2 regions of the Nigerium sp. genome follow, and region 1 is predicted to be linked to the other one. Evidence: predicted binding sites of a transcription regulator. Region 1 holds the regulator's gene; the other holds the start of a gene.

What was found. The regulator LexA, encoded in region 1, represses DNA repair genes until DNA is damaged. The targets are predictions, from matches to a motif close to TCGAACANNTGTTCGA.
Region 2: WMJ97_RS04375 (DUF222 domain-containing protein) is a predicted target of LexA. The motif match lies at 2,694-2,709, and genes of this name have one in related genera.

What each region holds. Positions count from the first base shown of each region.
Region 1 is NZ_JBDHZL010000004.1:27,398-43,365, forward strand. It holds gene rimO (30S ribosomal protein S12 methylthiotransferase RimO) at 1-549, shown strand, start outside; gene pgsA (CDP-diacylglycerol--glycerol-3-phosphate 3-phosphatidyltransferase) at 549-1,247, shown strand; gene WMJ97_RS01970 (CinA family protein) at 1,244-1,747, shown strand; gene WMJ97_RS01975 (helix-turn-helix transcriptional regulator) at 1,912-2,199, shown strand; gene WMJ97_RS01980 (DUF3046 domain-containing protein) at 2,203-2,397, shown strand; gene recA (recombinase RecA) at 2,614-3,690, shown strand; gene WMJ97_RS01990 (regulatory protein RecX) at 3,694-4,233, shown strand; gene miaB (tRNA (N6-isopentenyl adenosine(37)-C2)-methylthiotransferase MiaB) at 4,264-5,721, shown strand; gene WMJ97_RS02000 (antitoxin) at 5,785-5,985, opposite strand; gene miaA (tRNA (adenosine(37)-N6)-dimethylallyltransferase MiaA) at 6,080-7,015, shown strand; gene dapF (diaminopimelate epimerase) at 7,088-7,930, shown strand; gene hflX (GTPase HflX) at 7,931-9,340, shown strand; gene WMJ97_RS02020 (DUF952 domain-containing protein) at 9,337-9,795, shown strand; gene WMJ97_RS02025 (ATP-dependent DNA helicase) at 10,099-12,039, shown strand; gene lexA (transcriptional repressor LexA) at 12,043-12,864, opposite strand; gene WMJ97_RS02035 (hypothetical protein) at 13,299-13,490, shown strand; gene nrdR (transcriptional regulator NrdR) at 13,799-14,308, shown strand; gene WMJ97_RS02045 (vitamin B12-dependent ribonucleotide reductase) at 14,344-15,968, shown strand, end outside.
Region 2 is NZ_JBDHZL010000012.1:17,974-33,941, reverse strand. It holds gene WMJ97_RS04385 (thioredoxin domain-containing protein) at 1-1,000, opposite strand, end outside; gene WMJ97_RS04380 (hypothetical protein) at 1,020-1,208, opposite strand; gene WMJ97_RS04375 (DUF222 domain-containing protein) at 1,279-2,661, opposite strand; gene mca (mycothiol conjugate amidase Mca) at 2,793-3,734, opposite strand; gene WMJ97_RS04365 (DUF4307 domain-containing protein) at 3,804-4,196, shown strand; gene greA (transcription elongation factor GreA) at 4,209-4,721, shown strand; gene WMJ97_RS04355 (hypothetical protein) at 4,726-5,055, opposite strand; gene WMJ97_RS04350 (hypothetical protein) at 5,052-5,909, opposite strand; gene WMJ97_RS04345 (AI-2E family transporter) at 5,906-7,180, opposite strand; gene WMJ97_RS04340 (uracil-DNA glycosylase) at 7,282-7,968, shown strand; gene WMJ97_RS04335 (HAD family phosphatase) at 8,003-8,665, shown strand; gene WMJ97_RS04330 (TerC family protein) at 8,843-10,165, shown strand; gene WMJ97_RS04325 (proline dehydrogenase family protein) at 10,223-11,125, shown strand; gene WMJ97_RS04320 (EcsC family protein) at 11,266-11,985, shown strand; gene WMJ97_RS04315 (response regulator transcription factor) at 11,993-12,637, opposite strand; gene metB (cystathionine gamma-synthase) at 12,942-14,111, opposite strand; gene WMJ97_RS04305 (CBS domain-containing protein) at 14,287-14,715, shown strand; gene WMJ97_RS04300 (histidine phosphatase family protein) at 14,695-15,279, opposite strand; gene WMJ97_RS04295 (acylphosphatase) at 15,428-15,709, shown strand; gene WMJ97_RS04290 (bifunctional adenosylcobinamide kinase/adenosylcobinamide-phosphate guanylyltransferase) at 15,706-15,968, shown strand, end outside.

The DNA of each region.
Region 1 (15,968 bases):
CTGTCGTTCCAGCACGCGTCCGGGCCGGTCCTGCGGCGCATGCGCCGCTACGGGGACGCCGAGCAGTTCCTCACCCTCCTGGAGTCCATCCGCGCGCGTGCGCCGCGGGCGGGCGTCCGCAGCAACGTGATCGTCGGCTTCCCGGGCGAGACAGATGCCGACGTCGACATCCTCGCCGAGTTCGTCTCGGCCGCCCGACTGGACGCCCTCGGCGTCTTCGCCTATTCCGACGAGGAGGGCACCGAGGCCGTCGGCCTGGGCGACCACGTGCCGCCCGAGGTGATCGAGGAGCGGTACGAGCGCCTCAGCGATCTCGCCGCCGAGCTCACCGACCAGCGCGCGGAGGACCGGGTCGGGGAGCGCGTCCGGGTGCTGATCGAGGGGCGCGACGGCGACGACGCGGTCGGCCGGGCCGAGCATCAGGGCCCCGAGGTGGACGGGGCCACCTCGCTGCAGGATTCGGGGGACGATCTGGTCGCGGGCCAGCTCGTCTGGGGTAGGGTCATCTCCACACAGGGTGTCGACCTCGTCGCTGTCAAGGAGGCCTGATGTCGTCTTCCGCCACGTCCGGGCAGAGCGCGTCCAACGCGCCCAAGAAGAGGCGGTTCTCCGCCGATTCCGTGAAGAAGTGGGCGAGCAGCAAGAACTGGGCGGGCAACGCGAACGGGCCGAGCAACCTGAACGTTCCGAACGCGCTGACCGCGCTGCGGCTCGTGCTCGTGCCGGTGTTCGCGTGGCTGCTGCTGGCGTTCCCGGCCGACCCCGCGATGCGGTGGTGGGCGACCGTCGTCTTCCTCCTCGCCATCGCCACCGACGCGGTCGACGGGCGCATCGCGCGCAAGTACAACCTGGTGACGAACTTCGGCAAGCTGTGGGATCCGATCGCCGACAAGGCCCTCACCGGCATGGCGTTCATCGGCCTGAGCATCCTCGCCGAGCTGCCGTGGTGGATCACGATCGTGATCCTGGTGCGCGAGTTGGGGATCACCGCGCTGCGCTGGGCGATCATCAAGTACGGCGTGATGGCGGCGAACCGGGGCGGCAAGCTCAAGACCGTGACGCAGTCGGTCGCGCTCGCGATGTTCCTGCCGGGCCTGCAGTTCATGCCTGGCTGGTGGGCCGTGATCGCCTGGATCGTGATGATCGCGGCCTTCGTTCTGACGGTGCTGACGGGCCTCGACTACCTGAGGGAGGCGCAGAACCTCCGCCGGAACTACCTGGCCGCACACCCTGAGGAGGATTTGTGAGCGCGCTCGACGTCGCCACCAAAGTCGTCAAGACCCTCACGAGCCGCGACCTGTCGCTAAGCACGGCCGAGTCGCTGACCGGCGGTTTGCTGGGCGCGGCGGTCACCGAGGTGCCGGGGGCGTCCAAGGTGTACCTGGGCGGCATCGTCGCCTACGACACGCGCATGAAGCCGCGGCTGCTGGAGGTCGACCCCGACGACATCGCCGCGCACTCGGTGGTCAGCCCCGAGATCGCGACCGACATGGCGAGCGGCGTGCAGGGGCGCACGGGGTCCGACTGGGCGATCGGCGTCACGGGCGTCGCCGGGCCCGACCCCCAGGAGGGGCACGACCCCGGCGAGGTCTGGGTGTGCGTGCTCGGGCCCCAGATCGCGTCGCTGCCGCGGTTCAACGTCACTCATCGCTACCAGTTCGAGGGCGATCGCTCGGCGATCCGGGAGGCGACGGTCCAGGCCGCGCTCGAGCTCCTGATGCAGGGCATCTCGCCGGGGGACGCCTGAGGCGGAGGCCGGGCTCCGGTACCCCGTCCCGAGAAGAACGACCCCCCGCGTCCGTGGAGAAGGCCGGCCCGGGAGGGAATGAGAGGCCCCCCGTCCGGCGTTGATCCTCAGTGCGAAGCTGACCTGAGGGTCGCTAGAGTCGAGGCATGAAAGCGGAGGTTCACGTGAAGCCAGTCCTGATGCGCGAGCTGCTGGGCACCACGCTGCGTGAGTTCCGCATGGCCGCGGCGATGACGCTGCGCGAGGTCAGTTCGGTCGCCCGGGTCAGCCTGGGGTATCTCTCCGAGGTCGAGCGCGGGCAGAAGGAGGCGTCCAGCGAGCTGCTGAACGCGATCTGTGGTGCGCTCGACGTGTCGCTCGCCGACGTGCTTCGCCGCGTCAGCGACAAGGTCGACGCGCTGGAGAAGGTCACGCCGCTGCCGGTCGCGAACGCCCGCGCCACCGCCGCCTGAGCGATGCGCGAGGTCGAGTTCTGGCGTCGCATGAACCATGCGCTGGGGGACGCCTACGCGCGCTCCTGGGCGGAGCAGACCCACCTGGAGGCCCTGGAGGGTCAGACCGTCGCGGCGGCGCTCGAGGTCGGCGTCCCGGCGAAAGACGTGTGGCGCGCGGTGTGGGAGGCGTTGGAGCTGCCCGCGCGCGAGCGCTGAGGACGCCGCGGGCGTCCGGGGGAACCTGGGCGGGGCGCGCGGCGTGTCGGTTGGTGTTCGAACAGGTGTTCGGTAGCCTCGGTGCCGCGGGATTGACCGAGCGTCGGAATCCACAGGTGCGAAGCCGCTGAAAATTTGTCGGTGGGCGTCCCTACTGTGGAAAGCGAGGCGGGAATCACCGCTCCACGACGCACTGTGAGTGAAGGGGACGAAGACATGGCGGTAGCCGACCGCGAGAAGGCGCTGGAAGCAGCGCTCGCGCAGATCGAGAAGTCGCACGGCAAGGGGTCCGTCATGCGGCTGGGTGACCGCACGGCGCAGCCGATCGAGGTCATCCCGACGGGGTCCATCGCGCTCGACATCGCGCTCGGCATCGGCGGCCTGCCGCGGGGCCGGGTGGTCGAGATCTACGGCCCCGAGTCGAGCGGTAAGACCACGGTGGCCCTGCACGCGATCGCGAACGCTCAGGCCGAGGGCGGCATCTGCGCGTTCATCGATGCCGAGCACGCGCTCGATCCCGAGTACGCGGGCAAGCTGGGGGTCGACACCGACGCCCTGCTGGTCAGCCAGCCCGACAACGGCGAGCAGGCGCTCGAGATCGCCGACATGCTGGTGCGTTCGGGGGCGTTGGCGCTCATCGTGATCGACTCGGTGGCCGCGCTGACGCCGCGGGCCGAGATCGAGGGCGAGATGGGCGACTCGCACGTCGGCCTGCAGGCCCGCCTCATGAGCCAGGCGCTGCGCAAGATGACCGGCGCGCTCTCCGGTGCCGGTACGACGGCGATCTTCATCAACCAGTTGCGCGAGAAGATCGGCGTGATGTTCGGCTCACCCGAGACCACGACGGGCGGCCGCGCGTTGAAGTTCTACTCGTCGGTGCGCCTCGATGTGCGCCGCATCGAGACGCTGAAGGATGGCAGCGAGATGGTGGGCAACCGCACGCGCGTGAAGGTCGTGAAGAACAAGGTGGCCCCGCCGTTCAAGCAGGCCGAGTTCGACATCCTGTACGGGCAGGGCATCAGCCGCGAGGGCAGCTTGATCGACCTGGGGGTCGACGCGGGCGTGATCCGCAAGGCGGGCGCATGGTTCACCTACGACTCCGATCAACTCGGCCAAGGTAAAGAGAACGCGCGTAACTACCTCAAGAAGAACCCCGAGGTGGCGCGCGAGATCGAGCAGCGCATCAAGGTCGCGATGGGGCTCGGCCCCAAGGCCGACGAGGGCTCCGCGAAGGGGGCCGCCGGCGGGGTGCCTGACGGAGTCGATCCCGAAACTGGCGAGGTGGTGTTCTAACCCGTGGCGGGCCGCCGTCGATACGGTCGAGAAGAGCCGGGCGGGGTCGGCGATCAGCCGGCCGCCGACCCCGTCGCGTTCGCGCGCGAGATCGTCCTGAGGCAGCTCGACGCCAAGGCACGCACGCGTGCCGAGCTCGTCGAGGCCCTCGCCAAGCGCGGGGTGCCCGACGAGGCTGCCGCCGAGGTGCTCGACCGGTTCACCGAACTCGGGCTGATCGACGACGGTGCGTACGCCGAGCTGTGGGTCGAGGGTCAGCAGCGGCGGATGCGGTCGCGGCGCGTGCTGCGGCAAGAGCTGCGACGCAAGGGCGTCGAGGCGGAGGTGGTCGACGAGGCGCTCCAGCAGGTGGGCGAAGAGGAGGATTACGAGGCGGCTTTGGCCTTCGGGCGCAAGAAGGCGGCGTCCCTGACGAAGCTGGAGGGCCCGGTCCGGTACCGGCGGCTGGTCGGGGCCCTCGCCCGGCGGGGTTTCTCCTCGTCAGTGGCCCATCGGGTGTACCGCGAGGTGCTCGGCGAGCTGCCCGAGGCGGGGGAGGCGTGAGGTCGGCGTCCGGGTAGCATGTGGGCCGTTATGATTGCGACCACGACAGACCAGCGCACGTACGAGGTCATCACGTACGGCTGCCAGATGAACGTCCACGACTCCGAGCGCATCTCCGGGCTTCTTGAAGACGCCGGGTACGCGCGGGTCGCCGAGGGCGCCGAGGCCGACGTGGTCGTGTTCAACACGTGCGCGGTCCGGGAGAACGCCGACAACCGGCTGTACGGCAACCTGGGGCACCTGCGTCCGGTGAAGCTCGGTCGTCCGGGCATGCAGATCGCGGTCGGCGGCTGCATGGCGCAGAAGGATCAGGATGTGATCTTGTCTCGCGCGCCGTGGGTCGACGTGGTGTTCGGCACCCACAACATCGGATCCCTGCCGGTGCTGCTGGAGAGGGCACGCGTCGAGCAAGAGTCGCAGATCGAGATCGAAGAGGCGCTGACCCGGTTCCCGTCCACACTGCCGACCCGGCGCGACTCGGCGTATTCGGCGTGGGTCTCCATCAGCGTGGGGTGCAACAACACCTGCACGTTCTGCATCGTGCCGTCGCTGCGCGGTAAAGAACAGGATCGGCGTCCGGGCGACGTGCTCGCCGAGATCGAGGCGCTGGTCGCGCAGGGGGTGCAGGAGGTCACGCTGCTGGGCCAGAACGTGAACAGCTACGGGGTGGAGTTCGGCGACCGGTTGGCGTTCGGCAAGCTGCTGCGCGCGTGCGGCGACATCGAGGGCCTGGAGCGAGTGCGGTTCACGTCACCCCACCCCGCGGCCTTCACCGACGACGTGATCGCGGCGATGGCCGAGACCCCGAATGTGATGCCCAGCCTGCATATGCCGTTGCAGTCGGGGTCCGACCGCGTGCTGCGGGAGATGCGGCGCTCCTATCGCAGCCGCAAGTTCCTGGGCATCCTCGAGCGGGTGCGTGAGGCGATGCCCGACGCGGCGATCACCACCGACATCATCGTCGGCTTCCCCGGGGAGACCGATGACGACTTCGAAGAGACGATGGAGGTGGTGCGCCAGGCGCGTTTCTCGGCCGCGTTCACCTTCCAGTACTCGATCCGTCCCGGGACCCCGGCGGCCACCATGGCGGGCCAGGTGCCGAAGCAGGTCGTGCAGCAACGCTACGAGCGGCTGGTCGACCTCGTGGGCGAGGTCGCGTGGCAGGAGAACCAGCGGCTCGTCGGCGAGACCGTCGAGGTGCTGTTCGCCGACGGCGAGGGCCGCAAAGATTCCGCAACCCATCGTGTGTCCGGCCGGGCGCGTGACAACCGGCTCGTGCACGTGGGCGTCCCCGAGGGCGTCGAGGCGCCGCGTCCGGGAGATATCGCGGACGTCCGCATCACCTACGCCGCCCCGCATCACCTGAACGCCGACGACGGCTGGACCGGGCTGCGACGTACCCGCGGCGGCGATGCCTGGGCGGCGCGGCAGGCGTCCTCGACCCCGCCGCGGGGCGTCGCGTTGGGGCTCCCCGTCCGGCGGGCCTAGCCGCGACCGCAAGCAGCGAGGGCCGCCCCCGGGTGGGGGCGGCCCTCGTCCGCGGGAGCGGCCTTACTGCTGCGGCGGCTCGGCGGGGGCGCCGCCCGCCTCGTCGCCCAGCTGGGCGTCGGCCGCCTGCTGAGCCTGGTCGACCTGGTCGGCGAACTTGCCGCCGGTGCGCTGGTCGACGGCGTCGCCGACCTTCTCGATGCCCTGATCGGTCTCGGCTTCGTGGCCCCGCGAAAGATCCTTGGCCTGATCGAAGATCCCCATTGCTGGTTCCTTTCTCCATCGGTTACCGGGAGTTCCGGCCACGCCCCTGTATACCCAAGCCCGCGCGACGATCGAAAGGGTGGGCTGCGGCACAATGGCGCTTGTGACCGAACCGATACTGGCACTCAACGGGCCGACGGCTAGCGGGAAGAGTTCGCTGGCCGTCCGCGTCGCCCTGTTGTTGCGCCACCGGGGAGCGGCCGCGGAGGTCGTGAACGTCGACTCGATGCTCGTCTACCGGGGCATGGATATCGGGACGGCCAAGCCGACGTCGACTGAGCGCGCGGGCGTCCCGCACCACCTCATCGACATCCTCGACGTCCGGCAGAAGGCGTCTGTCGCCGAGCTACAAACGCTCGCGCGCGACGCCATCGCGGACTGTCGGGGCCGCGGAGTCCTGCCGATCGTCGTCGGCGGGTCCGCCCTCTACATGCGCGCCGTGCTCGACCGCTTCGAGTTCCCGGGCACCGATCCCGCGGTCCGCGCGCGGTGGGAAGCCGAGCTCGAGCGCCTCGGGTCCGTGGGGCTCCACGCCGAGCTGCGGTCGCGGTCACCCGAGGCTGCCGACCAGATCCAGCCGGGCAACGGCCGCAGGATCGTCCGGGCGCTCGAGGTGATCGAGCTCACCGGTAGCTTCGCGCCCCAGCTGCCCGCCTGGACCTACGCGCTCGACGGCGTGACCCAATGGGGCCTCGACCTTCCCCGAGACGAGCTCGACGCCCGCATCGACGCCCGAGTCGACGCGATGTGGGCGGCGGGCTTCGTCGACGAGGTGCGCGGGCTCGCCGACCGAGGTCTGCGGGAGGGGCGTACGGCGTCCCGGGCCCTGGGCTACCGCCAGATCTTGCAGTACCTGGACGGACACCTGACCGAGGAGGAGGCCCGCGAGGCCACCAAGCGCGGCACCCGTCGCTTCGCCCGCAAGCAACTCGGGTGGTTCCGGCGGGACGCGCGGATCCGGTGGCGCCCGAGCGGGGCGTCGGGGGTCGCCGAAGAGATCGTGGACAGCCTGACCCGCGGGGGCGGCTGACGGGGCCTCGCCCGCCGAGGCGCGACGGGTGCGGGCCCCGCTCCCTTGGAGGGCTGTGGGAGAATGACCGTCATGCTTTCTTTCGCGAAGGGTCACGGCACGCTGAACGACTTCGTGCTGCTGGTCGACCGCGACAACGAGCGGGGGCTCACCGACGACGAGGTGCGGTTCCTGTGCGATCGGCGCGCCGGCATCGGTGGCGATGGGCTGCTGCGCGTCGTGCGGGCGCACCACGTGCCCGAGTGGAGGGGCGACCCCGACCTCTGGTTCATGGACTACCGCAACGCCGACGGCTCGATCGCCGAGATGTGCGGCAACGGCGTCCGGGTGTTCTGCACCTATCTCAAGCAGCAAGGGCTCGTGCGGGCCTCCGCGACGTCCGTCGACGTCGCCACCCGCGCTGGCCTGCGCCGGGGAGAGTACCTGCCCGACGGGCAGATTCGCGTGTGGATGGGCCGCCCCTCGGTCGCGGACGCCGACGTTCCCGTCGGCGTCGGTGCGCGCGAATACGCCGCCCGCCCGGTGGACGTGGGCAACCCGCACGCCGTCGCCCTGGTGGAGGCCGGCGTCCTCGACGACCTCGATCTGGAGCACGAGCCGAGCTTCCCCCACGACGTGTTTCCGCGCGGGGTCAATCGAGAGTTCGTCGAACACGTCGCCTCCGACGTGCTGCGGATGCGCGTTTTCGAGCGTGGCGTGGGCGAGACCCTCTCGTGCGGCACCGGCACGGTCGCGGTCGCGGCTGCGGCGGCCCGCGCATCGGGGGCGACGGAGGCGTCCTACGAGGTGCGCGTCAGGGGAGGCGTGGTGCGCGTCGACCTGGCACACGGTGAGGCGTGGCTGACCGGCCCGGCGGTGATCGTGGCCCACGGCGAGGTCTCCCTGCCCACGACGAGGCGGAAGGATGAGGCCTGAATGACTGCCGTGCCCGAACGGGATCACGACCCCGACACGACCGACTACGACGGCGACCAGCTTGAGCTGGAGGAACGTCTCTCGCTGCGGCGCGTCGCCGGCATGTCGACGCAGTTGGCCGATGTCAGCGAGGTCGAGTACCGCGAGCTGCAACTGGAGCGGGTGGTGCTCGTCGGTGTCTGGACCGCCGGCTCCCAGGAGGACGCCGACAACTCGATGGCCGAACTGAAGCTGTTGGCCGAAACCGCGGGCTCTGAGGTGCTCGAGGCGCTCGTGCAGCGGCGCACCCACCCAGACCCGGCGACCTTCATCGGCCGCGGCAAGGTGGATGAGCTGCATGAGGTGGTCGTCGCGACGGGCGCGGACACCGTCATCGCCGACGGCGAGTTGGACCCGGCCCAGTTGCGCAACCTGGAGGATCGGCTGCAGGTCAAGGTGATCGACCGCACCGCCCTCATCTTGGACATCTTCGCTCAGCACGCCCGGAGCGTGGAGGGCAAGGCCCAGGTCGAGCTCGCGCAGTTGCAGTACCTGCGGCAGCGCCTGCGCGGTTGGGGTGGCAACCTGTCCCGGCAGGCCGGCGGCCGGGCGGCCGGAGGCGCTGGGATCGGCGGTCGTGGGCCCGGTGAGACGAAGATCGAGACGGATCGCCGCCGGATCAAGACGCGCATTTCGATCTTGCGCAAGAAGCTGCGCGAGCTGGACGGGGTGCGCGACACCAAGCGTCAGGAACGGCGCCGCCATCAGGTGCCCTCCGTCGCCATCGTCGGGTACACCAACGCCGGGAAGTCGTCGTTGCTCAATCGGCTCACCGGGGCCGGCGTGCTGGTGGAGGACGCCCTCTTCGCGACGCTCGACCCGACGACGCGACGCACGCAGACCGCCGACGGGCGCGTCTTCACCCTCACCGACACCGTCGGGTTCGTGCGGCACCTGCCCCACGACCTCGTCGAGGCGTTCCGCTCCACGCTGGAGGAGTCCACCGAGGCCGATCTGCTCGTGCACGTGGTGGACGCCTCCGACCCCGACCCGGCCGGCCAGATCCGTGCGGTGCGCGACGTGCTGGCCGAGATCGGGGCGGGAAGCATCAGCGAGCAACTCGTCTTCAACAAGATCGACCTCGCGACGCCGGAAACGTTGACCACGCTGCGCACCTTGGACCCGCGTGCCGTCTTCACATCGGCACGCACCGGTGCCGGGGTGGAGGACCTGCGCGCACGCGTCGAGGAGCGGCTGCCGCGCCCCGAGGTCGAGGTGCGCGCGCTCGTGCCGTACGCCCGCCATGACCTGATCGACAAGATCCACCGGGCCGGGGAGTTTCTCACCACCGAACACACCGCCGAGGGCACCCGCGTCGTCGTCCGCGTGCACCCCGATCTCGCGGGCGAGCTTGAGGAGTACGCCGAATGACCGACCCCGCGGCGTTGCTGCCGCTGTGGCACCTCGCGCACGCGGCCGAGTGGGACGCCGCCAAAGCCTCCGGCGAATACCGCACGAGCACGCGCGGCCGGACGCTGGAGGAGGAGGGCTTCATCCACTGCAGCTACCCCCACCAGGTGGGCGGCGTGGCCACCGCGTTCTATGGCGACGACCCCGAGCCGCTCGTGGTGCTCGAGTTGGATCGGGACGTCCTGGCGGCTCACGGCACGCGCGTACGCGTCGAGGCCGTCGAGGGCGGCCAGCGCTTCCCTCATCTGTTCGGGCCGATCCCGGTGGACGCGGTCCGAGAGGTGCGGGCTGCCACGATGGTGGACGGACGCCTCGTGCTGGGGGACGCCGAACCCGCCAGGCCCCCGCTCGCGGAGGAACTGCACGAGGTGCTCGCCGAGCTGGCCTCCGACCCGGACCCGGACGGCCAGGACTGACTTCGTCGTCGGGCCGCCCTGAGGAAGGCCCCATCGTGGAAGTCCGGGTAGGACGAGGTCGGCGCAGCGCGGTGGTCATCGGTTTCTCCTTTCCTCTCCCACGATGGGCCGCTGCCCGCCGATCGGCGCAGTGCGAGTGTTGTCCGGATGTTGGCGACCGGAGCGCTTTCCAGTCCCCTCGACCCAGGACGCGGCCGAGCGCTGGTGCGGGTGAAGTACCGTGTCCCGGTGACGAAGACCGAAGCGATCCTGGGCGCCGCCGTCGAGGCCATCGGGGGCGCACCACGCGACGGTCAGCGAGCGATGGCGGAGGCCATTTCGACGGCCTTTGAGCGAGGCGACCATCTGCTCGTCCAGGCGGGCACAGGCACGGGCAAGTCCCTCGGCTATCTCGCGCCCGCCCTCGCCCACCTGGCCGAGAACCCCCAGAGCCGGGTCGTCGTCGCGACCGCGACGCTGGCGCTCCAGGCGCAGTTGGCGAACAGCGACATTCCGGCCGCGGTGAAGGCCGCGTCGACGGTGACCGGGCGCACGATCACGAGCGCGGTGCTCAAAGGGCGGTCCAACTACGTGTGCCTGCTTCGGGCCCGCGAGGGTCAGGACGGCGGCCAGTCGACCCTTCTCGGCGGGGGCGAACTCGCGGAACGGCTGCGGGAGAGTGCGGCCGACGCGACGTCCGTGTTGGGCGCCGAGGTCGTTGCGTTGCGCGAGTGGGCCGAGGAGGAGGCGTCCGACGGCGGTCTTGCCGACCGCGACGACGCGCCCACCCACACGCCGGCCGCATGGGCCCAGGTCTCCGTGCCGGTGCGCGAGTGCCTGGGCGCCGCCCAGTGCCCCTTCGGCGCGGAGTGTTTCGTCGAGCGCTCACGCGATATCGCCCGCGTCTCCCAGCTGGTCGTCACCAACCATGCGCTGCTCGCCATCGACGCGATGCACGGCGGGACGGCGTTGCCCGAGCACGATCTGCTGGTGATCGACGAGGCCCACGAACTGGTGTCCCGTGTGACAGGCGCGGCCTCGCACGAGTTGAGCCCGCAGCAGGTGGAGCGGGTCGCGAAGCGTTGCCTGCCGTGGCTCGACGACGATCTGGGGCTGGAGTTCCTGGAGACGGCCGACACACTGCGGAGCGCGTTGGACGCCGCGCCCGTCGAGCGCGTCACCGACCCCGACGGTGAGCTGGCGCTGACGTTGCAGCTGATTCGCGAAGTCAGCCGGCGGGCCGTGTCGGCGCTGGGCGGGGGCGACGACGACTCCGACAAGAAGCAGGCGTCCGCGGCGGCGAAGGAGGTTCTCGACGTCGCCGACCAGATGGCGTCCATGAAGCCGACGGATGTCGTCTGGGTGAGCGAGCGGGAGCGGTTCGGTCGATGGCTCGTGGTCGCTCCGCTCGATGTGGCGTTGCTGATGCGGGACAAGATCTTCGCCGAGACCCCCGCGGTGCTGACGTCGGCGACGCTGAAGCTGGGCGGTGAGTTCGAGACCGTGGCCAGGTCGGTGGGCCTGTGGCGCGACGAACGTCTGGACGGACGCGATGACGAACCGGACGAGGACGCCGTGGGCTGGCGCGCTCTCGACGTCGGGTCGCCTTTCGACTACTCCAGCCAGGGCATCCTCTACGTCGCCCGGCACCTGCCGCCGCCCGGTCGGGACGGCATCGGCGCCGAGGCGCTGGCGGAGGTGGCCGAGCTGTTGTGGGCGGCCGACGGGCGCACTCTCGGCCTGTTCGCCTCCCAGCGCAACGCGGAGGCGGCGGCCCGCCACTGTCGGGAGGAACTGCCCGACAAGACGATCCTCTGCCAGGGGGATGCGCAGTTGTCGGAGTTGACGCGGCGCTTCATCGCCGACCCGCAGGCCAGCCTCTTCGGCACCCTCTCGCTGTGGCAGGGGGTGGACGTCCCTGGCGACACGTGTCAGCTCGTCATCATCGACAAGATCCCGTTCCCGCGCCCCGACGAACCGCTGCTGCAGGCACGCCAGCGTGCGGTGGCGGAGGCGGGCGGGAACGGCTTCATGGCCGTGGCCGCGGCGCACGCAGCGCTGCTGCTAGCGCAGGGCTCCGGACGCCTGATCCGCAGAACGACGGACCGCGGCGTGGTCGCGGTGCTCGACCCGCGGCTGCGGACGGCCCGCTACGGCGGATACCTGCGATCCTCCATGCCTCCCTTCTGGTCGACGACCGATCGGGAGGTGGCGGTCGCCGCGCTGCGCCGGCTGGCACAGGCGGCGTCCGCCCAAACCGGCTAGCGGTCAGAGCCGGCGGAGAACCGCCGTCACCTTGCCGAGGATGGCGGCATCACTGCCGTCGATGGGTTCGTAGGCGGGGTTGTGCGGCAGGAGCCACACGCCGTCGCCGGTCTTCTTGAACGTCTTCACGGTCGCCTCGTCGTCGATGAGCGCCGCGACGACATCGCCATTGATCGCGGTGGGCTGCTGCCGGACGACCACGTAGTCGCCGTCGCAGATGGCCGCCTCGATCATCGAATCGCCTTTGACCTCGAGCAGGAACAAGGTGCCCTCCCCGACGATCTCGCGGGGAAGGGGGAACACGTCTTCGATGCGCTGTTCGGCCAGGATCGGGACGCCGGCCGCGATGCGGCCGACAACCGGGACGGCCACCGCGTTCCCGGTGGCGGTGAAGGTCTCGGTCTCGTCGACGACGGGTTCGTTCGCCTGCGCATCGGGGGACGCCTCGCCAGGCATGCTCACCATCAGCGCCCGCGGGCGCTTCGGGTCGCGGTGCAGGAAGCCCTTCGCCTCCAGGGCGCGCAGCTGGTGGCTGACGCTGCTGGGGGACGCCAACCCCACGGCTTCCCCCATCTCACGGATCGTGGGCGGGTAGCCCCGCCTGTCGATCGACTCTTTGATCATGGACAGGATCATGCGTTGCCGCAGCGTCAGCCCGTAGGCATCGGCGGGACCGTCGGGAAACGCGCTGACGCGCCCGAGCTTCTTCACGACCTTGCCGAGCTCCTCAAGATCGGCGTCACGCGGACGCCCCCGCCGCTCCTGCGGCGGGATGACCTTGCGCGGACGGCCGCGCTGCTTCTTAGGGGTGTTGTCGGTGCCCATGGCCCCAGCGTAGGGAATCGAACACGCCGATTTCAAACATCTGTTCGACGTGTCGCGCCGTCGGCTGCCGACCGCTGCGAAAAAAGTGTCAGACCCGCGTGGTGAAGTGTCGGTCGTGGTCGAGATCCCTCGAACACGCGAGCGATTGGGTGTTGCATCCGATCGATCGTTCGATAATATTGTCGAACAGACGTTCGACTCGCTTGGAGGTTGTCATGACTGCTCCGTTCATCGATCAGGTGCCGGCTTCGCCCGTGAAGCCTCGCCGGCGAGCCGAGCGCGCGACGCACGTCGGCCCCGTGGCGCAGGGTCCCTCGGCGCGGCGGCCGGGGTCGGAGGCGTGGTGCCACGTTCCGGGTCCGGTTCGTTCGTGCGTGGCCCCGAGTGGTCGGGTCGCGCCGTCCATGACCGGTGCGGCGCGCCCGGCTGCTGTGGTGCGTCATCGTTATGAGTGGACTGTGCGGGGCCTCGCCGTGCTGGTGGGGGCTGTCGCCGCAGTCCTGGGCATCCTCACGACCACGGTGCTGATCGCCTTCTTCTCGGTCAGCAACGCGCCTGTCACTACAGCGGCCCCCGCGCAGCCGATGGTGGCCGCGGGCCCGGTGCTGCCCGACGCGCGTTCCTGACGGGTGGCTCGCGAGCCTGTCGGCGCTCGGCGCGGGGCACCGTGAGGAGTAGGCTGCCAGCCGGTCCGCCGACCGGCGACGGCTGTCGCGAAAGTGAAATTTCACTTCCAGGCTGGACGCGGCGTGTCACCTGATCGTGGGGTTGCGTCGGCCTCCCCTCGTGCCTAACCTACTACATGTAGTAGTTACACCGATGTGCTTTGCCCACAGGTTGTGGTTGCAGATGCACACCTCATATACAAGTCGTCCACAGGGCCGTCCACAGCGAGGGCGCCGGGCGACGGCACGTCAGGGAGGGAGGGCCGCCGATGCATTGTCCGTACTGTCGGCACCACGACTCCCGTGTGCTCGATTCCCGGGTCGCCGAAGACGGCAGCAGCATCCGCCGTCGGCGCGAGTGCCGCTCGTGCGCCCGCCGTTTCACGACGTTGGAGCAGATGCAGCTCGTCGTGGTGAAGCGCAGCGGTGTTGTCGAGCCGTTCTCACGCGAGAAGGTCATCGGGGGCGTGCGCAAGGCGTGCAAGGGCCGTCCGGTGACGGAGGCCGAGTTGGCCAAGCTCGGGCAGCGGGTGGAGGAAACGTTGCGGGCGAGCGGGCAGGCCGAGGTGCCGACCGACGAGGTGGGGGTCGCGATCCTCGGCCCCCTCAAAGAGCTCGACGCGGTCGCCTACCTCAGGTTCGCATCGGTGTACCAGCACTACGAGTCCGTCGACGACTTCGAGGCGGAGATCCGCCGCCTTCGCGAGATGGTCGCCGAGGCAGAAGCCAAAGAGAAGAAGGCGGAGGCCGAGTTGGCCGACGCCGACCAACTGTTTTGATGTCAACCCCACGGAAGAAGCGGAAAGGGTTCCCCATGACCGAGACCAAGCAGTCGGCGCGCAGGTCGTCGAGCAAGCCCCAGGGGCTCACGATCGAGCGCGTGTTCTCGACGGAGGGGTTGCATCCCTACGACGAGGTCACGTGGGAGCAGCGCGACGTGGTCCAGACAAACTGGAAGACGGGAGAGACCGTCTTCGAGCAACGCGGGGTGGAGTTCCCTGACTTCTGGAGTCTGAACGCATCCACCATCGTCACCACCAAGTACTTCCGCGGCGCCGTCGGCACCCCGAAGCGGGAGGCGTCGCTCAAGACGATCATCGACCGCGTGGTGTCCAAGTACCGGGCGACGGGCGAGGAGTGCGGCTACTTCGCCACGCCGGCGGACGCCGAGATCTTCGAGCAGGAGCTCACCTGGATGCTGCTGCACCAGTACTTCAGCTTCAACTCCCCGGTGTGGTTCAACGTCGGCACGCTCAGCCCGCAGCAGGTGTCGGCCTGCTTCATCCTCAGCGTCGACGACTCGATGGATTCCATCTTGAACTGGTACAAGGAGGAGGGCTTCATCTTCAAGGGCGGCTCCGGCGCCGGCCTGAACCTCTCCCGCATCCGCTCGAGCAAAGAGCTGCTGAGCTCCGGTGGCACGGCGTCCGGCCCCGTCAGCTTCATGCGCGGCGCCGACGCATCCGCGGGCACGATCAAGTCGGGGGGCGCGACGCGCCGGGCGGCCAAGATGGTCGTGCTCGACGTCGATCACCCCGACATCGAGGAGTTCGTCGAGACGAAGGCCCGCGAGGAGGACAAGATCCGCGCGCTGCGCGACGCGGGCTTCGACATGGATCTGGGCGGCGCCGACATCGTGTCGGTGCAGTACCAGAACGCGAACAACTCGGTGCGGGTGTCGGATGAGTTCATGACCGCGGTGGAGAACGGGGACCGCTTCGGGCTGCGGGCGCGCATGACCGGCGAGGTGATCGACGAGGTCGACGCGCGCGAGTTGTTCGGCAAGATCGCGAAGGCGGCGTGGGAGTGCGCCGACCCGGGCGTGCAGTACGACGACACGATCAACGCCTGGCATACGAACCCCGAGACCGGGCGCATCACGGCGTCCAACCCGTGCTCGGAATACATGAGCCTCGACAACAGCTCGTGCAACCTGGCCAGCCTGAACCTGCTGAAGTTCCTGCGCGATGACGACACGTTCGACGCGCAGACGTTCGTCAAGGCCGTCGAGCTGATCATCACGGCGATGGATATCTCGATCTGCTTCGCCGATTTCCCGACCGAGGCGATCGGGGAGACGACCCGCAACTTCCGGCAGCTCGGCATCGGCTACGCCAACCTCGGTGCCCTGCTGATGGCGATGGGCCGCGGCTACGACTCCGAGGGCGGGCGGTCGCTGGCGGCGTCCATCACGTCGCTGATGACCGGCACGTCGTACCGTCGTTCCGCGGAGCTCGCCGGCATCGTCGGCCCGTACAACGGGTATGCGCGCAACGCGTCGGCCCACCAGAAGGTGATGCGGAAGCATCAGGCGGCCAATGACGATCTGCGCATCGTCGAGCGTGCCGACCAGCCCATCCACGAGTTGGCCACCGAGCAGTGGGCCAAGGTCATCGAGGTGGGCGCGAAGGACGGGTTCCGCAACGCGCAGGCGTCCGT
Region 2 (15,968 bases), on a different contig from region 1:
ACACGTAGTAGATGCCCTCATGGGGCATGCCGTGCGCGTCGGCGGAGTCGGCGTCCAGGCTCGCGGCGAACCCGCCGGACGGCACGATCATCTCCCGCTTCAGCCACGCGACGATGCCGCGCGCGGAGCGCTCGAAGAGCGCGCGCAGGGCCTCGTCGTGGCTCGGCGTCCGGCGCCAACCGCGTGCGTACGCGCCGAGCAGCAGGGCGTTGTCGTACAGCATCTTCTCGAAGTGGGGTACGACCCAGCCCGCGTCGACCGCGTACCGGTGGAACCCGCCGCCGACCTGGTCGTGGACGCCGCCGCGCGCCATCGCCTCCAGCGTGCGCTGGGCCATGTCGAGACTGGCGGGTTCGCCCTTCACGAGGAGGGCGTCCACCAGCAGCGGCGCCGGGAACTTCGGCGCGCCGCCGAAGCCGCCGTGCACCAGGTCGAACTCGGCCGACAGCTTGTCCATCGTCTCCCACACGTTGGGCGCCTGCTCGGCGGCCGGAAGCTGATTGATCGACGCGAGCTGTTCCACGATGGACGCCGCACTGCCGGTCACCTCGTCGCGCCGGGTGGCCCAGGCATCCGCGAGGGCCTCCAACACCTGCCGGAACGACGGCATGCCGCCGCGGGGCTCCGGCGGGTAGTAGGTGCCCGCGAAGAACGGCTCGCCGTCGGGCGTCGCGAACACGGTCATGGGCCAACCGCCCTGGCCGGTGAGGGCCTGGGTCGCCCGCATGTAGACGGCGTCGACGTCGGGACGCTCCTCGCGGTCGACCTTGATGGGCACGAAGTGCTCGTTGACGAACCGCGCGACCTCCGTGTCTTCGAAGGACTCGTGCATCATCACGTGACACCAGTGGCACGCGGAGTAGCCGATCGAGATCAGCAGCGGGACGTCGCGCTTCTTCGCCGACTCCAGCGCCGCCGAACCCCAGGGCCACCAGTCGATCGGGTTCGACGCGTGCTGCCGCAGGTAGGGGCTGGACGACTTCGCGAGGCGTTGGGGCATGGCCGCCAGCCTACTGGGGTCAGCGGCGCGGTCCGTCGTCGGCGAACGGGGCGGCGTCGGGACGCTGCTGATCGACCGGCACGTCGATGCGCCGCAACTGTTTGCGCATGCTGAAGAACAGGAACGTGATCACGAGGCCGAGGATCACGACGAGCAGCAGCGCCGTCCAGCCGGGTGCGACGAGCGCACCGAGGTCGAGCAGAATCATCATTCCTCCTTGCCCGGCCCAGCCTACCCCCGGACGCCCCTGGCGGCGGAGTCGCTCACGCGCCCCGCGCTCAGGCGGCCTCCTCGGCGTCGGGACGGCGGATGTCGAAGAGCACCCGGACGCACTCGTGCAGACTGAACCCCTCCCCGCCGGCGCGGGGCGCGATCCGGGCGGGGTCGTCTGCCCCGATCTCCGTCTCGAACGTCGCGATCGATTCCAACCCGGCGCCGCGGGCCGTGGCGTCCGTCACCACCAGGTGCTCGAGCGTCTCCGCGGAGACGCCGCCGAGCCAGGCGTCCGACAGCAGGCGTCCGTCGGGGAGCCGCACCTCGAAACGTCGCCACGGGCTCGCGGACCGCGTCAGCGTCAACCCGCCCTCGTGCACCACGACGTGATGCCGTCGGCACACCAGGACGAGGTTCTCCAGATCGGTGGGGCCGCCCTCCCGCCCACGCTCCCACCACGGGATCACGTGGTGGGCGTCCAGATGCCTGGTCTGATGGCAGCCGGGGAACTGGCACACCCCGTGATCGCGGACGCGCAGGGCGCGCCGCTGCGCGCGCGTGGCCAGCCGTTTGGCCCGGCCCATCCGCAACACCTCGCCATCGGCGGTCAGGACGCCTTGCAGCAACGCCGTGCACGCCAGGCGTCGCGCGACCGCGGGTTCGACCGGACCCTGACCGACGACGTGACACGCCCCCGCCTCAAGGGCGCGCCAGGACGACCGCGCCGCGGTATCGGGCGCGGCCGGCACGTCCTCGCCGACCAGGGACTCCGCGCTGACCTGCACCACGACCAGCGTGTGGTCGTCAGCCGGCTCGCCCGGCAGGCGGTCGAGATGCCCGGCCGCCACGTCGAGCAGCCCCTGGACGCGATCGAGCGGCTCACCTCCGTCGTCAGCCCCCCGCCGCGCGGCGGCCTCGACGGCGGCGTCGACCAGCGCCGCCTCCTCCGGCGCCAGGACGATGCTGATGCGCACCATGCCGTCGGCCGTGCCACGGCTGGAATACCGGCGCCGTTCCACCTGCCTGATCCGCGTGCCCGCGGCCCCCCGGTAGGCCGACACGGTTCTCGCGAGCTGGGACGCCGTCATCTCCAGCGCCAGGGCGCACAACTCGGCCTCGGCCAACTCGTCGCTGACCCGCGTCAACTCGCGGACCTTCGAGTAGGAGAGCCGCCCTGCCGCGAACAACTCCGACACCACCGGCAGCCCCCGCAGGGCCCGCGCGACCCGCACCTGCTCGCGCGACGCGCTGGCGCCCACCGAACACGCCCAGGCGAGGTAGTGCGCCGTGGACTTCGCACCCGCGAACGATGCCCACCCCTGCCCGGCGTCGAACTGCCCCACCAGGTGCAGGAACTCGAAATCGAGGCTCGCCCGGCGCGCGGCCAAGCCCTGAAGCTGCAGACCCATACCCTCCGCGACAAGCGGGTTCATCACGTCATCCGTCATAGGAGCATCCCAACACCCGGGTCTGACAGTATTCGTACGTTCGTTCTATATATGACCTCATTCGCATGCCAGGACGCCTCCGCGGAGGCGTTTCCGCGGAGGCGTCCTGGGTCGGGTGGTCGGTCGGGCGGTCAGATCTGGTAGTACCACTCCGCGTCGGGAGCGACGACGTGGGTGTCGAGGCCGGCGAAGAGGTCGTCCTCGGGGAGCTCGGTCGGCACCATCGAGCGCACGAGTTGGAAGTCCTCCGTCGGCCAGCCCACCTGCTGGATCTTCAGCGGGACGGCGAACCAGAAGCCGTCGGGGTCGACCTGGGTGGCGTGGGCCTTCAGGGCGGCGTCCCGGATCGGGAAATAGTCGCCGCACGGCACGAACGTCGTGAGCCGCGCCTCGGCCTCCGGGTCCTCCGCCCACTCTGACAGCCGCTCGGCGTACGGTGACGGCAGGCCCTCCTCGTGCATGAGTTGGTCGAGCCGGGCGAACCGGCTGCGATGGAACGACATCTGGTAGTACACCTTCGCCACCTGCCACGGCTCTCCGTGCTCGGGCCACTTGGTGGGGTCGGCCGCCGCGTCCAGGGCGGCCATCGAGATGCGGTGGCACATGATGTGGTCGGGATGCGGGTAGCCGCCGTTCTCGTCGTACGTCGTCATGACGTGCGGACGGAACTCGCGGATCACCTTCACCAGCGCGCCGGCGGCCTCATCGACGTCCTGCAGCGCGAAACAGCCGTCGGGCAGCGGCGGCAGCGGGTCGCCCTCGGGCAGGCCCGAGTCCACGAAGCCGAGCCACGTCTGCCGGACGCCGAGGATCTCCCGCGCCGTCTCCATCTCCTTCTGGCGGATCTCGGCGATGTGCTCCTCGTTGTACGGGTTCTCCATCTTCGGGTTCAGGATCGACCCCCGTTCGCCCCCCGTGCATGTCGCGACGAGTACGTCGACGCCCTCGGCGACGTACTTGGCGGTCGTGGCCGCGCCCTTGCTCGACTCGTCGTCGGGGTGCGCGTGCACGTGCAGCAGGCGCAGCGGGTCGCCGGAGGCGTCCACCCTGCGCGCGGTGTGATCGGAAGCCATGGGCACATTCTTGTCGCTCGCCGGGTCCGACGCATCTCGGGCCACGTCGCCATGGGGGAAGATGGCACCGTGACCCTCTCGGACGCCGACCGCATCGCCCGCCGCTACCCCCCGCGCCGCCGCGGGGCGTGGATCCCGGTGGCGGCGGTGCTGGCGATCATCGGCATCCCGTGGATGGCGTGGGCCGGGCTGCACGCGGCGAACCCCGACGTCACCGGCAAGGTCGTCGCGTTCGACGTCGTCTCCGACACCCGCATCGACGTGACGGTGACGATCCAGCGCCCCGATCCCGCGCGCGCGGCGACCTGCACAGTCGTCACCAAGGCGGTCACCTACGACACCGTGGGCGAGTTGCCGTTCGAGGTCGCGCCCGGCACGCAGGAACTGACGACGCAGGTGGTCTCGGTCCGCACCTTCAAGCGGGCGACCAGCGCCGAACTGACCGACTGTCGCACCGCCTGATAGGCTCGACGGATGGCAGATGAGCACAAGAACATCATCTGGCTGACCCAGGACGCCTACGACAAGCTCTCCAGCGAGCTCGAGTTCTTGAAGGGCGAGGGTCGCCAGAAGGTTTCGACGAAGATCGCGCAGGCGCGCGACGAGGGCGACCTGTCCGAGAACGGCGGCTACCACGCGGCCCGCGAAGAGCAGGGCCAGCAGGAGGCGCGCATCCGGCAGCTTGAGGTGATGCTGCGCGATGCCCAGATCGGCGAGGCCCCCGCCACGTCCTCCACGGTGGAGCCGGGCATGCAGGTCACAATCTGCTACGACGGCGACCCCGACGACACCGACACGTTCCTGCTCGGCTCGCGCGAGCTGCTCGGCCTGACCGACACGAACGAGTTGGAGATCTACTCGCCGCAGTCCCCCCTCGGCTCGGCCATCCTCGGCAAGGGCAAGGGCGACACCGCGACGTACGAGGGCCCCAACGGGCACGAGTTCGAGGTCAAGATCCTCGAGATCAAGGCCTTCCCGACCGCCTGACCCGTCAGTCGGCCTCGTCCAGCCGGGCCAACAGGTCCGCCGCCAGCGCGGGAGGCAACTCTCCCGCCGCGACCCTGGCGAGAATCTGATCACGAGCACTCCCGGACGCCGCGGGCGAACCTTCGCCTGCGGCGTCCTCGTCATGCTGGGGCTTCTCACGCTGGGGCTTCTCACGCTGGGGCTTCTCGGCCCCGGACGCGCACGCGCACGCCGGCCCGAGGTCGTCGGCGGCGAGTTCCAGGCCGCAGTCCACGCACCGCACCCGCGTCACCCGCAGCCGATGGCCCGCGCACCGCGGGCAGGAGGACGGCGTCCAGGTCTCATGGTCGGTCATGACGGCTCCTGCGTGACGGTCACCATGCCGACGACGACGTCGAGATCCAGGCGGCCCGCGCCCTCGCCGGCGACGTACTCGCTGAGCCCCGTCTCGCCGCCGGGCCAGGTCAGCCGCCCGACCTGCGCCTCGCCGGCGACCGTCACGTCGGCGTCCGGCGCCAGCGCGACGGTGATCGCGCCCGACTCGCAGCGCACGCGCGAGCGGCCCCGGTCGAATCGGCCCTGCAGCGTCACCGTCGCGGCCTGCACGAGGGCGTCCTGCACGCGCCTGACCCCGCGCAGGGACGCCGTGCCCGCCGTGACGCGGAGGCGTCCGAGCAGGGGCAGCCCGTCCACGACGACGCCGCCGGCGGTGGACTCGAGGTCGAGGGGCAGCGCCGGGTTCACCCGGACGACCACCTCTTGGCCGAGCCCCAGCTTCACCAGATCGTCCACCGAGCGGGGCGCACGCAGGCCCGACAGGCTCGCGAGGTCGGGCAGCCCGCGGAACCCCGCGAAGTCGCCCTCGGCCTCGACCTCCCAGCGGTCCCCGACCCTTCTGAGCGTGTGCGGCCCCTGGGCCGTCACCGCGGGGACGCTCGCGTCGCCCAGCACGCGGACGCGGCGTCCCATCGCCCGGACGCCGACGCGCCCGGCCGGCACCTGCTCCTCGCTCGGAACCTCAGCCTCACTCGAAACCTCGGGCTCACCCGGGTCTTCGACGATCTCCGCGTCGATCGGGGGCTCCGGCTTGGGGGTCGACTCGGGCTTCTGCGCGGACGCCTTCGCCGCGTCGATGCGCCGTGCGGCCTCGGCGGCGTCGATGCGGCCGGCGGCCAGGTCGTCGAGGATCGGCGTGAGATCGGGGCTCATGCCTCCAGGGTACGGGGAGCCTCGATCGGCCCGGCGGGGCCGGGGGCGTCCGATCCTGCGGCCCGGCTGCTGCCGCCAGGACGCCTCCGGCTCGGTCTGCGCTCGCGAGGCTCGCGCTCGTCGGGGACCTGCTCGGGGTAGCGCATCGCCTTCACGAACGCGGCCAGGAACGCCATGACGGGGATCGACAGCAGCGCACCCAGCACCCCGGAGATCGTGGCGCCCGCGGTCAGGCCGAGCAGCGTCGCCAGCGGGTGCAGCGAGACAGCGCGCCCCAGCAGGAACGGCTGCAGGATGTTGCCCTCCACCTGGTTCACCACGACGACGCCCGCCACCATGATCAGCGCGGCCCCGGGCCCGTTGGTCACGAGCGCCAGCACGGCCGCCACGACGCCCGCCAGCACCGCGCCGACGATCGGGATGAACGAGGCGATGAACGTCAGCGCGAACAGCGCGAACGGCATCGGCACCCCGAGGAAGAACGCGACCAGGGCGATGCCCGTCGCGTCGACGAGGCAGACGATCACGGTCGCCCGCATGTACTGCACCAGGGAGTTCCACCCCTTGCGAGCCGCGCGCGTGATGGGCTCGCGCGCGTGCTCGGGGAGCAGCCACTTGGCGGTGGACGCCCACATGCTCGACCCCGTCGCGGCGAAGAAGAAGGACGCCATCAGGGCCGTCACCAGCCCGGCGAGGAAGTTGCCGACCGACGAGCCGACGCTGCCCGCCCAGGTAGCGAGCTGCGAGCCCTGCGACTGCAGCCACGTGCGGCCCTGCGCGATGTAGGCGTTCACCTGATCGGCGGAGATGTGCAGCGGCCCGGACGCCAGCCAGTCCATGACCCGCTGCAGGCCGGTCGTGGTCTGGTTGACCAGTTCGGGCGCCTCGGACGCCGCCTGCACCCCGACCGCCGTCAGCAGCGCCGCGAGGAGCAGCACCATGCCGACCAGCGCGATCGCGGCGGACAGGATCGGCCCGACGCCCCAGCGCCGGAGCTGGCTGACGGCCGGGGTCAGCAGCGCGGCCAGCAGGAACGCGACCGCGATGGGCACGGCGACCGCGGAGAAGTACGCGAGGGCCCGGAAGAGGCCGATCACGAAGCCGGCCAGCAGCAGGAGCCGCCAGGCCCAGCCGGCGGCGTCCCGCAGCCCGTCAGGAACGGCGGAGGGCCGCGCCGGCGACGGCGGGGGCGCGACCTCGCGCACCACGGTGCGCTCGACGACGGTGGGGGTGGGCGCCGGGCGGGGGCGCCAGAGATCGAAGAGGCCCACGGGCACACTCCTTTCGGGTCGGCGTCAGCCTAGTGCCGGGCCACAGCGTTCCCGCGGAGGCGGACGCGCTGAGCCGAGCCGGATGCACTAACGTGACGGCGGTGACCCCCGCACCGCTGTCCGAACTCGTGGCCCCCGACTGGGCCGAGGCGCTGAAGCCCGTCGAGGCCGACGTGGCGGCGATGGGCGAGTTCCTGCGGGCCGAACTCGCGGCCGGGCGCGGCTACCTGCCCGCGGGCCAGAACGTGCTGCGCGCGTTCACGCTGCCGCTGGCGGACGTCCGGGTGCTGATCGTCGGGCAGGACCCGTATCCGACGCCCGGCCACGCCGTCGGGTTGTCGTTCTCGGTCGCGCGCGACGTCCGGCCGCTCCCGCGGTCGCTGCACAACATCTACCGGGAGTTGGCATCCGACCTCGGCGTCACCCCGCCCGAGCACGGCGACCTGTCCGGCTGGTTCCGCCAGGGCGTCCTGTTGCTCAACAGGGTGCTGACGGTGCGTCCGGGGGCGCCGGCGTCCCATCGCGGGAAGGGTTGGGAGGCCGTCACGGCCCGCGCGATCGACGCGCTGGCCGAGCGCGGCGGCCCGCTGGTCGCGATCCTGTGGGGGCGGGACGCCCAGAACCTCTCCTCAGCCCTCGGCGACACCCCGATCATCGCGTCCGCGCACCCGTCGCCGATGTCGGCCGACCGCGGTTTCTTCGGGTCGCACCCGTTCACGCGCGCCAACCAGGCGCTGATCGCGCAGGGCGCCGACCCCATCGATTGGGATCTCGCCTCCCTTTGCTAGGGGGTCCGCCGGCCGGGCTGCTTGAATAGCGGGCATGGCACTCCCCCACGCGATCGTCTTCGACCTCGACGGCACCCTGACCGACACCGAGCCCGCGTGGGATCGCGTCCGACGCGGCCTCGCCGCCGAGGACGGCGTCGACTGGCCGCCCGAGGCGACCACCGCGATGATGGGCATGAACACGCGCGAGTGGTCGACGTACCTCTCCGAGCGCGTCGGCCTGGCCGGGACACCATCGGACGCCGCCCGCCGCACCATCGAGGCGCTGCGGGCCATGTACGCCGACGGCTCGCTGGAGATGATCCCGGGTGCTGCGGACGCCGTCCGCCGCATGGCGGCCGAGTGGCCGGTCGCGGTGGCGTCCTCGTCGCCGGCGGTCCTGATCGACGCCGGGCTCGCGGCGCTCGGCGTGGCCGACCTGGTGAACGTCCGCGTCTCCACCGAGAACGTCGCCCACGGCAAGCCCGAGCCCGACGGCTACCTGGAGGCCTGCCGACAGCTCGGCGCCGACCCCGCCGGCTGCGTGGCAATCGAGGACTCGGGCAGCGGCCTGCGCTCCGCGCTGGCCGCCGGCATGAAGGTCGTCGCGATCCCGCCCGCGTTCCACCCGCCGGCGTCCGACCTGCTCGCCCGCGCGGACGCCGTCCTCGCGTCCATCACCGATCTCACGCCCGCGCTCGTCCGCTCGTTCTTCTGACGACACGACAACGGCGAACACCGGCGAGACAACTGCCGGTCAGGCCGTATGCGCGGGGCGCACCCCGTGGGATGATGTCGACGTCGCCCCCGGCGGCATCACAGGAGCGGGCCCCTCGGGGAGGGCCCGCCGCGGGAGAAAGGCCGGCGCGAGGCGCCGTCCGGAAAGGAACCGCCCGTGGAGTCAGGAACAATCTGGCTGTTGACCGTGGTCTTCATCATCGGACTGCTGGCGTTCGACTTCTTCTTCCACGTCCGGAAGGCCCACATCCCGACGATCAAGGAGGCGGCCAAGTGGACCGCCATCTATGTGTCGGTCGCGATCCTCTTCGGCGTCTACGTCTGGCTGTCGCTCGGGCACCAGCGCGGCGTCGAGTTCTACGCGGGCTACATCACCGAACTGTCGTTGTCGGTCGACAACCTGTTCGTGTTCCTGATCATCATGAGTTCGTTCAAGGTGCCGCGGGCCGACCAGCAGAAGGTGCTGATGTTCGGCATCGTCGTCTCCCTGATCGCGCGGACGGCGTTCATCTTCCTGGGCGTGGCGCTCATCAACAGCTTCGCGTGGATCTTCTACCTGTTCGGCCTCATCCTGCTGGTCACGGCCGGAAACCTGCTCAAGCCGGAGGAGGACTCCGACGACGAGGAGTCCAGCGAGGCGAACAACTTCATCATCCGCCTCGCCAAGCGGGTGATGCACACCTCCGAGCACTACGACGGCGACAAGCTCTTCACCACCATCGACGGCAAGCGGGCGATGACGCCGATGCTCCTCGTCATGGTGGCCATCGGCGGCACCGACGTGATGTTCGCGCTCGACTCGATCCCGGCGATCTTCGGCCTGACCCAGGACCCGTACATCGTCTTCACGGCGGTCGCGTTCAGCCTGCTCGGCCTGCGACAGTTGTACTTCCTCATCGACGGCCTGCTCGACCGCCTCATCTACCTGAAGTACGGCCTCGCGGCGATCCTCGCGTTCATCGGCGTCAAGCTCATCCTGCACGCGCTGCACGAGAACACGGTGCCGTTCATCAACGGCGGCCACCACGTCGAGGTGATCGAGGTCACCACGCAGCAGTCGCTGCTGGTCATCGTGGTCTCGCTGCTCGTCGTGGTCGTGGCGTCCCTGATGTCGCCCAAGGGCAAGGCCCTCACCGTCATCAAGAACACCCGCCGCCACGCCAAGCAGTACCTCGACCTCGAGTACGAGGTCGACCAGGAGGTGCGGGAGCAGAACTACCGGCGCCTCGCCAAGGAGGAGCAGCAGCTGCTGGAGATCCAGCCGAAGTTCAAGTTCCTCATCCACGGCGAGAAGGAGCTCCTCGACCTGTTGGACGAGGCCCACCACGTGCACGACGAGTACATCCTCGAGCACCCTCAGGCCTACCCGGACGGCGACTGGGCCAGCGGCTACGACCGGCTCGACACCGGGCACTACCGGCGGGCGGCCGACGAGGAGAAGGCGGGCGACGCGGAGGCGTCCGACCCGGAGAAGCAGTAGGCGACGAGGGGTTCCTCGGGAGGAGGCGAGCGGATGCTGCGGAGCACGATCCTATTCATGGCGCGCAACCAGGTGGTCCACGACACGATCGTGAGGTTGCCGCCGACCCGCGCGGTTGTGAAGCGATTCGTCCCGGGCGAGACCCAGGACGAGTGCGTGGCGGCCGTCCGCGACCTCGCCTCCCGAGGGCTCCTGTCGACCATCGATTACCTCGGCGAGGACACGACGAACCAGCAGCAGGCCATCGACACCGCGAACGCGTACGTGTCGCTGCTGCAACGTCTCGACGCGGAGGGGCTCGCCGCGTCCGCCGAGGTGTCGGTGAAGCTCAGCGCGGTGGGCCAGTCCCTCCCCCAGGGCCACGATCTGGCGTTCGAGAACGCCGGACGCGTCTGCGCGGCCGCTGCGGACGCCGGCACCACCGTCACCCTCGACATGGAGGACCACACGACCACCGACCGGACGCTCGGCATGCTCGCCGAGTTGCGGGCGGAGTACCCGTCCACCGGGGCGGTCGTCCAGGCCTACCTGAAGCGGACGCCCGGCGACTGCCGGGCGCTCGCGGCGTCCGGCTCGCGCGTGCGACTGTGCAAGGGCGCCTACCAGGAGCCGCCGATGGTCGCCCACCAGGCGAAGGCCGAGGTCGACGCGTCGTACATCGACTGCCTCCGCATCCTGATGGAGGGTGACGGGTACCCGATGGTCGCGACGCACGACCCCCGGATGATCTCGACGGCTCTGTCGCTGGCGAACGTCGCCCGGCGAGCGCCCGACCGCTACGAGTTCCAGATGCTGTACGGCATCCGTCCGGAGGAGCAGCAGCGGCTGGCCGACCTGGGTCACCGGGTGCGCGTGTACGTTCCGTTCGGCACCGACTGGTACGGCTACTTCATGCGCCGGCTCGCCGAGCGGCCGGCGAACCTGGCCTTCTTCCTGCGGGCGCTGGCCGGACGCCGCTGAGTTCGCCGCGCCGGGCGGGCTGAGGAGGCGTCCGGCGGGTGCAACCGAATCGGAATCCGAATCGTCGCGACGCCCCTTGGCGGCCACCCCGCCGCCTGGCAGCATCGTACCTAGCCACTGCCCAGTCGTTTGGAGGAACCATGGGGCTGTTCGACCTGCTCAAGCGCAACAAGTCCGACGCCGACGTCACGCGCTCCGCGCTCGACGAGGCACGCGACCCGGGCGAGAACCCCGGCGCGATCACCGCGCTCATCCAGCGCATCCTGGATGTCGGGCTGCACGGCGCCGGGCCCTTCCCGGGGGCCGACAAGGTCGCGGGCACGGCCTCCAAGAAGAAGGGCGAGAGCGAGCAGGCGATCGACTTCGTCGCGCGCTCCGCGATCAGGGACGCCGCGGGCGGCGGCTTCGTGACGAGCCTCGGCGGCTTCGTGACCATGCCGGTCGCGGTCCCGGCGAACGTGTTCGAGTTCTATGTGATCGCGACCCGCGCCGTGGGCGCGATCGCGAAGCTCCGCGGCTACGACATCACCGATCCGAGCATCCGGACGGCGATCCTGCTGACGCTGGTGGGCGCGAAGTCCGACGACATCCTCGCCAAGGCCGGCGTGAACGTGGCGTCGCACTCGATCAGCTCGCTGGCCACCAAGAACCTGCCGCGCGCCGCCATCATGATGATCAACAAGGCGGTCGGCTTCCAGCTCATCAAGAGCCTCGGCGAGAAGACGCTGACCCGTTTCGGCAAGGCCGTTCCGGTTCTGGGCGGCGGCTTCGGCGCCGTCGTGGACGGCGCGATGATGAGCACGATCGTGAAGCGGGCGCGGGTCGAGTTCCCGGCCGTCGTGCCGGGCCAGTCCTCCTAGCGGATCGTCAGGCTCGGTCGGCCCGCGCGTGGGTCGACCGGGCGACGAACCCGTGGTCGAGCGCCCAGGCGACCGCCTGGCTGCGCCGGGAGACGCCGATCTTGCGGTAGGCGTTGCGAATGTAGGACTTGACCGAGTTGATCGACAGCCGCGTGCGCTCCGCGATCTCCTGGTTCGAATAACCCTGCGCGATCATCGCGATGATCTCCGCCTCGCGGGCCGTCAGCGCCTCCGCGCGCCCGGGCCACTCACCGGCGACGGCCGGCTCCTTCTCCGACGGGCTGTGGCTCACGACCACCTCGCCCTCCTGGATGCGGCGCAGCGCCTCCACCATGTCGCGGGCGGTCATCGACTTCGACAGGTAGCCGGAGATGCCCTGACGCAGGCTGGAATCAATGAGTTCGGCATCGAGCACCCACGTGTAGACGACGGTCTTCGCCACGTGCGGGTTGGCGAGCAGTTGGTCGATCGCCTCGACGCGCGGGGAGCCGTGCCCGAACGTGTCGTACAGGGCGATGTCGACCTGGCTGGTCACCGCGGCGTCGGCTGACATCTGGACGACCTCGATGGCCTCGGGGTAGGAATCGAAGAAGTGCCCCAACCCCGCGACCACCAACTCGTAGTCGTTGACCAGTGCGACACGAATGGCCATGGCGGGCAACCCCCTCCACGAAAGACGACGGACCCGGCGTCCTCGCCGGACGGACCGGCGCGCCCACTCGGCCGCGCCTCTAATGGCGACCCTACGTCGCTCGTCGCGCCCAAGCACGGGGTGGGTCCGGAAGTGACCTAAGGGTTACTGGCCTCATCCTTTCTTAACGCGCCGTTTTCCCTCCGTTGCCGAGATAGGTGGTGTCAGCGCCGCGTTGGTCATGTCTGAGGGCCGCGTGTGACAAAACCCACACCAGAGTGTGGAGAGCGTCAGGTAGAAACGCACACGGGGGGCTGCGCCCCGGTCAGGACGCCAGCCGGGCCACCCGGTCGAGCGCTGCGCGGAGGTCGGCGAGCAGGTCGTCGGCGTCCTCGATGCCGACGCTCAGCCGCAGCATCCCCGGCGTGATGCCGGCCGCCGCCTGCACCTCGGGAGGCATCGACGCGTGCGTCATCGACGCGGGGTGATCGACCAGCGACTCGACGCCGCCGAGTGACTCGGCCAGGCAGAACAGGTTCAGCCCGTCGAGGAACGCCCGGACGCCGTCGTGGCCGCCCGCCACGTCGAGCGTCACCATCGCCCCGGGGCCGCGCTGCTGGCGCGCGGCGAGGTCGTGATCGGGGTGCGACGCGAGGCCCGGGTAGTGGAGGGCCAGCAGCGCGGGGTGGCCCTGCAGACTCTCGGCGATGCGCTGCGCGTTGGCGACGTGCTGGCGCATCCGGACGTCGAGCGTGCGCAGTCCGCGCAGCGTCAGGTAGGAGTCGAGCGCCCCGCCCGTCAGGCCGAGGGCGTTCGCCCACCAGGCGATCTCGGTGTGCACGTCCGCGTCGGCGGCGACCACCGCGCCCCCGACGACGTCGGAGTGGCCGTTGATGTACTTCGTCGTCGAATGGACGACGACGTCGGCCCCCAGCTCGAGCGGCAGCTGCAGCGCGGGCGAGCAGAAGGTGTTGTCGGCCACGACCACGGCGCCCGCCTCGTGGGCGGCGGCCGACACGGCGGCCAGGTCGGTGAGGCGCAGCAACGGATTCGAGGGGGTCTCGACCCACACCAGGCCCGGACGCAGCGCGCCCAGGCGCGCGGCGGCGTCCGGGGCGGTGAGATCCATGAGTTCCAGCACGAACTGGCCCTTCCGGGCGAGCGCGTCCAGCAGCCGCCAGGTGCCGCCGTAACAGTCGTGCGGGGCGACGACCGTCGCCCCCGGCTCGACGAGCGCCGACAGCACGGCGGTGACCGCGCCCATGCCGCTGCCGGTGACGACGCCGCCGGCGCCGCCCTCGAGGTCGGCCAACGCATCCGCCAGCAGCGCGCGGGTCGGGTTACCCGAGCGGCTGTAGTCGAAGTCCCGACGCTCGCCGTACCCGGAGAACGAGTACGTCGTCGACAGGTACACGGGCGGGACGACGGCCCCCTGCGCCGGGTCGCTATCGATGCCGGCGCGCACGCTCCGCGTCACCGCTGACTGGTCGGCCATCTGCTCCTCCTCGGGTGGGCTTCGCCCATCCTCTCGCGGTCGGGCGGCGTCCGGCGAACTCGTTTGCCCTGTGGCGGCCGTCTCGTCCACCATGCGGACCCGCCATCCCAGCGTTGGCGACGGGTGGGGCAATTCGCCTCTAGGCAGGGCCGCGTCCGCCGGGTACCTTTCCGCCATGAGGATCGAAGACGTCATCCGGAAGAAGGGGCGCGAGGTCGTGACCGTCGCCCCCGAGAGCACCGTCGCCGAACTCGTTCAGCTTCTGGGCGAGCGCAACATCGGCGCCGTCGTCGTCTCGAGCGACGGCAAGCAGATCGAGGGCATCGTCAGCGAGCGCGACGTCGTGCGGGGCCTGGCCCACACCGGCGCGGACGCCCTGCAGCAGACCGTCGCCGAGCTCATGACGCGCGAGGTCAACACGGTAGGCCCCGAGGACGAGATCGAGTCGGCCGCGGCCACCATGACGGTGGAGCGCGTGCGGCACATGCCGGTCGTGGTGGACGGGCGCCTCGTCGCGATCGTCTCCATCGGCGACGTGGTCAAGCACCGCATCGACCAGCTCACCGACGAGCGCAACCACCTTCTAGGTTACTTGCACGCCTGACGGCTCGACCGTCACGATCCCGCCGTTCGGCAGCGTCGCCCAGTCCACGTCGTACGGCGAGCCGCCGTGCAGGTAAGTGAGGGCGATCTGGATCGTGAAGCCGTGGCTGACGATGACCACGGGGCCGGCGGGCGAGTCAGCGAGGCTGTCGAAGAAGTCCCCCACGCGCTCATACACGTCGACGACGCTCTCGCCCCCACCCCAGCGCACCTCGTGCAGATGGACGCCCAGCGGCGGGGTCACCTGCTGCAGCGTGCGCGACAGCGCACCCGTGAGCTCGCCGACGGACTGCTCGCGCAGCGCCTCGTCGACCTCGACGGGGACGCCGACCCGGCGGCCGATGATCTCGGCCGTGCGACGAGCGCGGTCGAGATCGCTGGAGATGATGCGCACCGGCGCGTGCTCTTCGATCTGGACCGCCGCCGCCTCCGCCTGCTGGACGCCGAGGATCGTGAGCGGGGGGTTGCCTTGGCCGGGGACGCGGCCCTGCACGTTCCAGGTCGACTGGCCGTGACGAACGAAGATGATGCTGCGGCCGAGGCCGGCGAGGGGGACGGTGGACATGCGCGCTACTACCTATCGTCAGCGTGCTCGACATCGAGAGTCTGAGCGTTTCTCAACATTATGAGTCAATCGGGAAAAATTGCTCATCGGGCGCGGCAACCAGGCCACCGCCTGCTGGTTCCCCGCAGGGCACCCCTAGACTGCCCGCGTGAAACGCGTGAAGATCACGGTCGGCGGGCGCGTTCAGGGCGTCGGCTTTCGGTGGTGGGTCTCCCGCCACGCCGAGCACCTCGCCCTGGCCGGCTACGTCGAGAACCTCCCCGACGGCCGCGTCGAAGCGGTGGCCCAGGGTCCGGCCGACGACGTGGACCGGTTCGTCACCCTGCTGACCGAGCCCGATTCGGCCACCGGACGCCCCGGCTACGTCCGCAGCCATCACGTTCTGCACGAGACCCCGGTCGCGATGCCGCGGCGGTTCGGCGTCCGATGAAGGCGACGAAGACCCTCGTGACGGGGGGCGTCCGCAGCGGCAAGTCGACGCTCGCCGAGGCGCGTTGCGGCGACTTCGCGTCCGTCACGTATCTCACGCCGGGCTACCCGGCCGACCCGGAGCGCGACCCCGAGTGGGCCGCGCGCGTCGCGGCGCACCGGCTGCGGCGTCCGTCGTCGTGGACGACCGTGGAGACGATCGATCTGGCGGGCGCGCTGCGTGCGGCGTCCGAGCCGGTCCTCATCGACTGCCTGGGGAC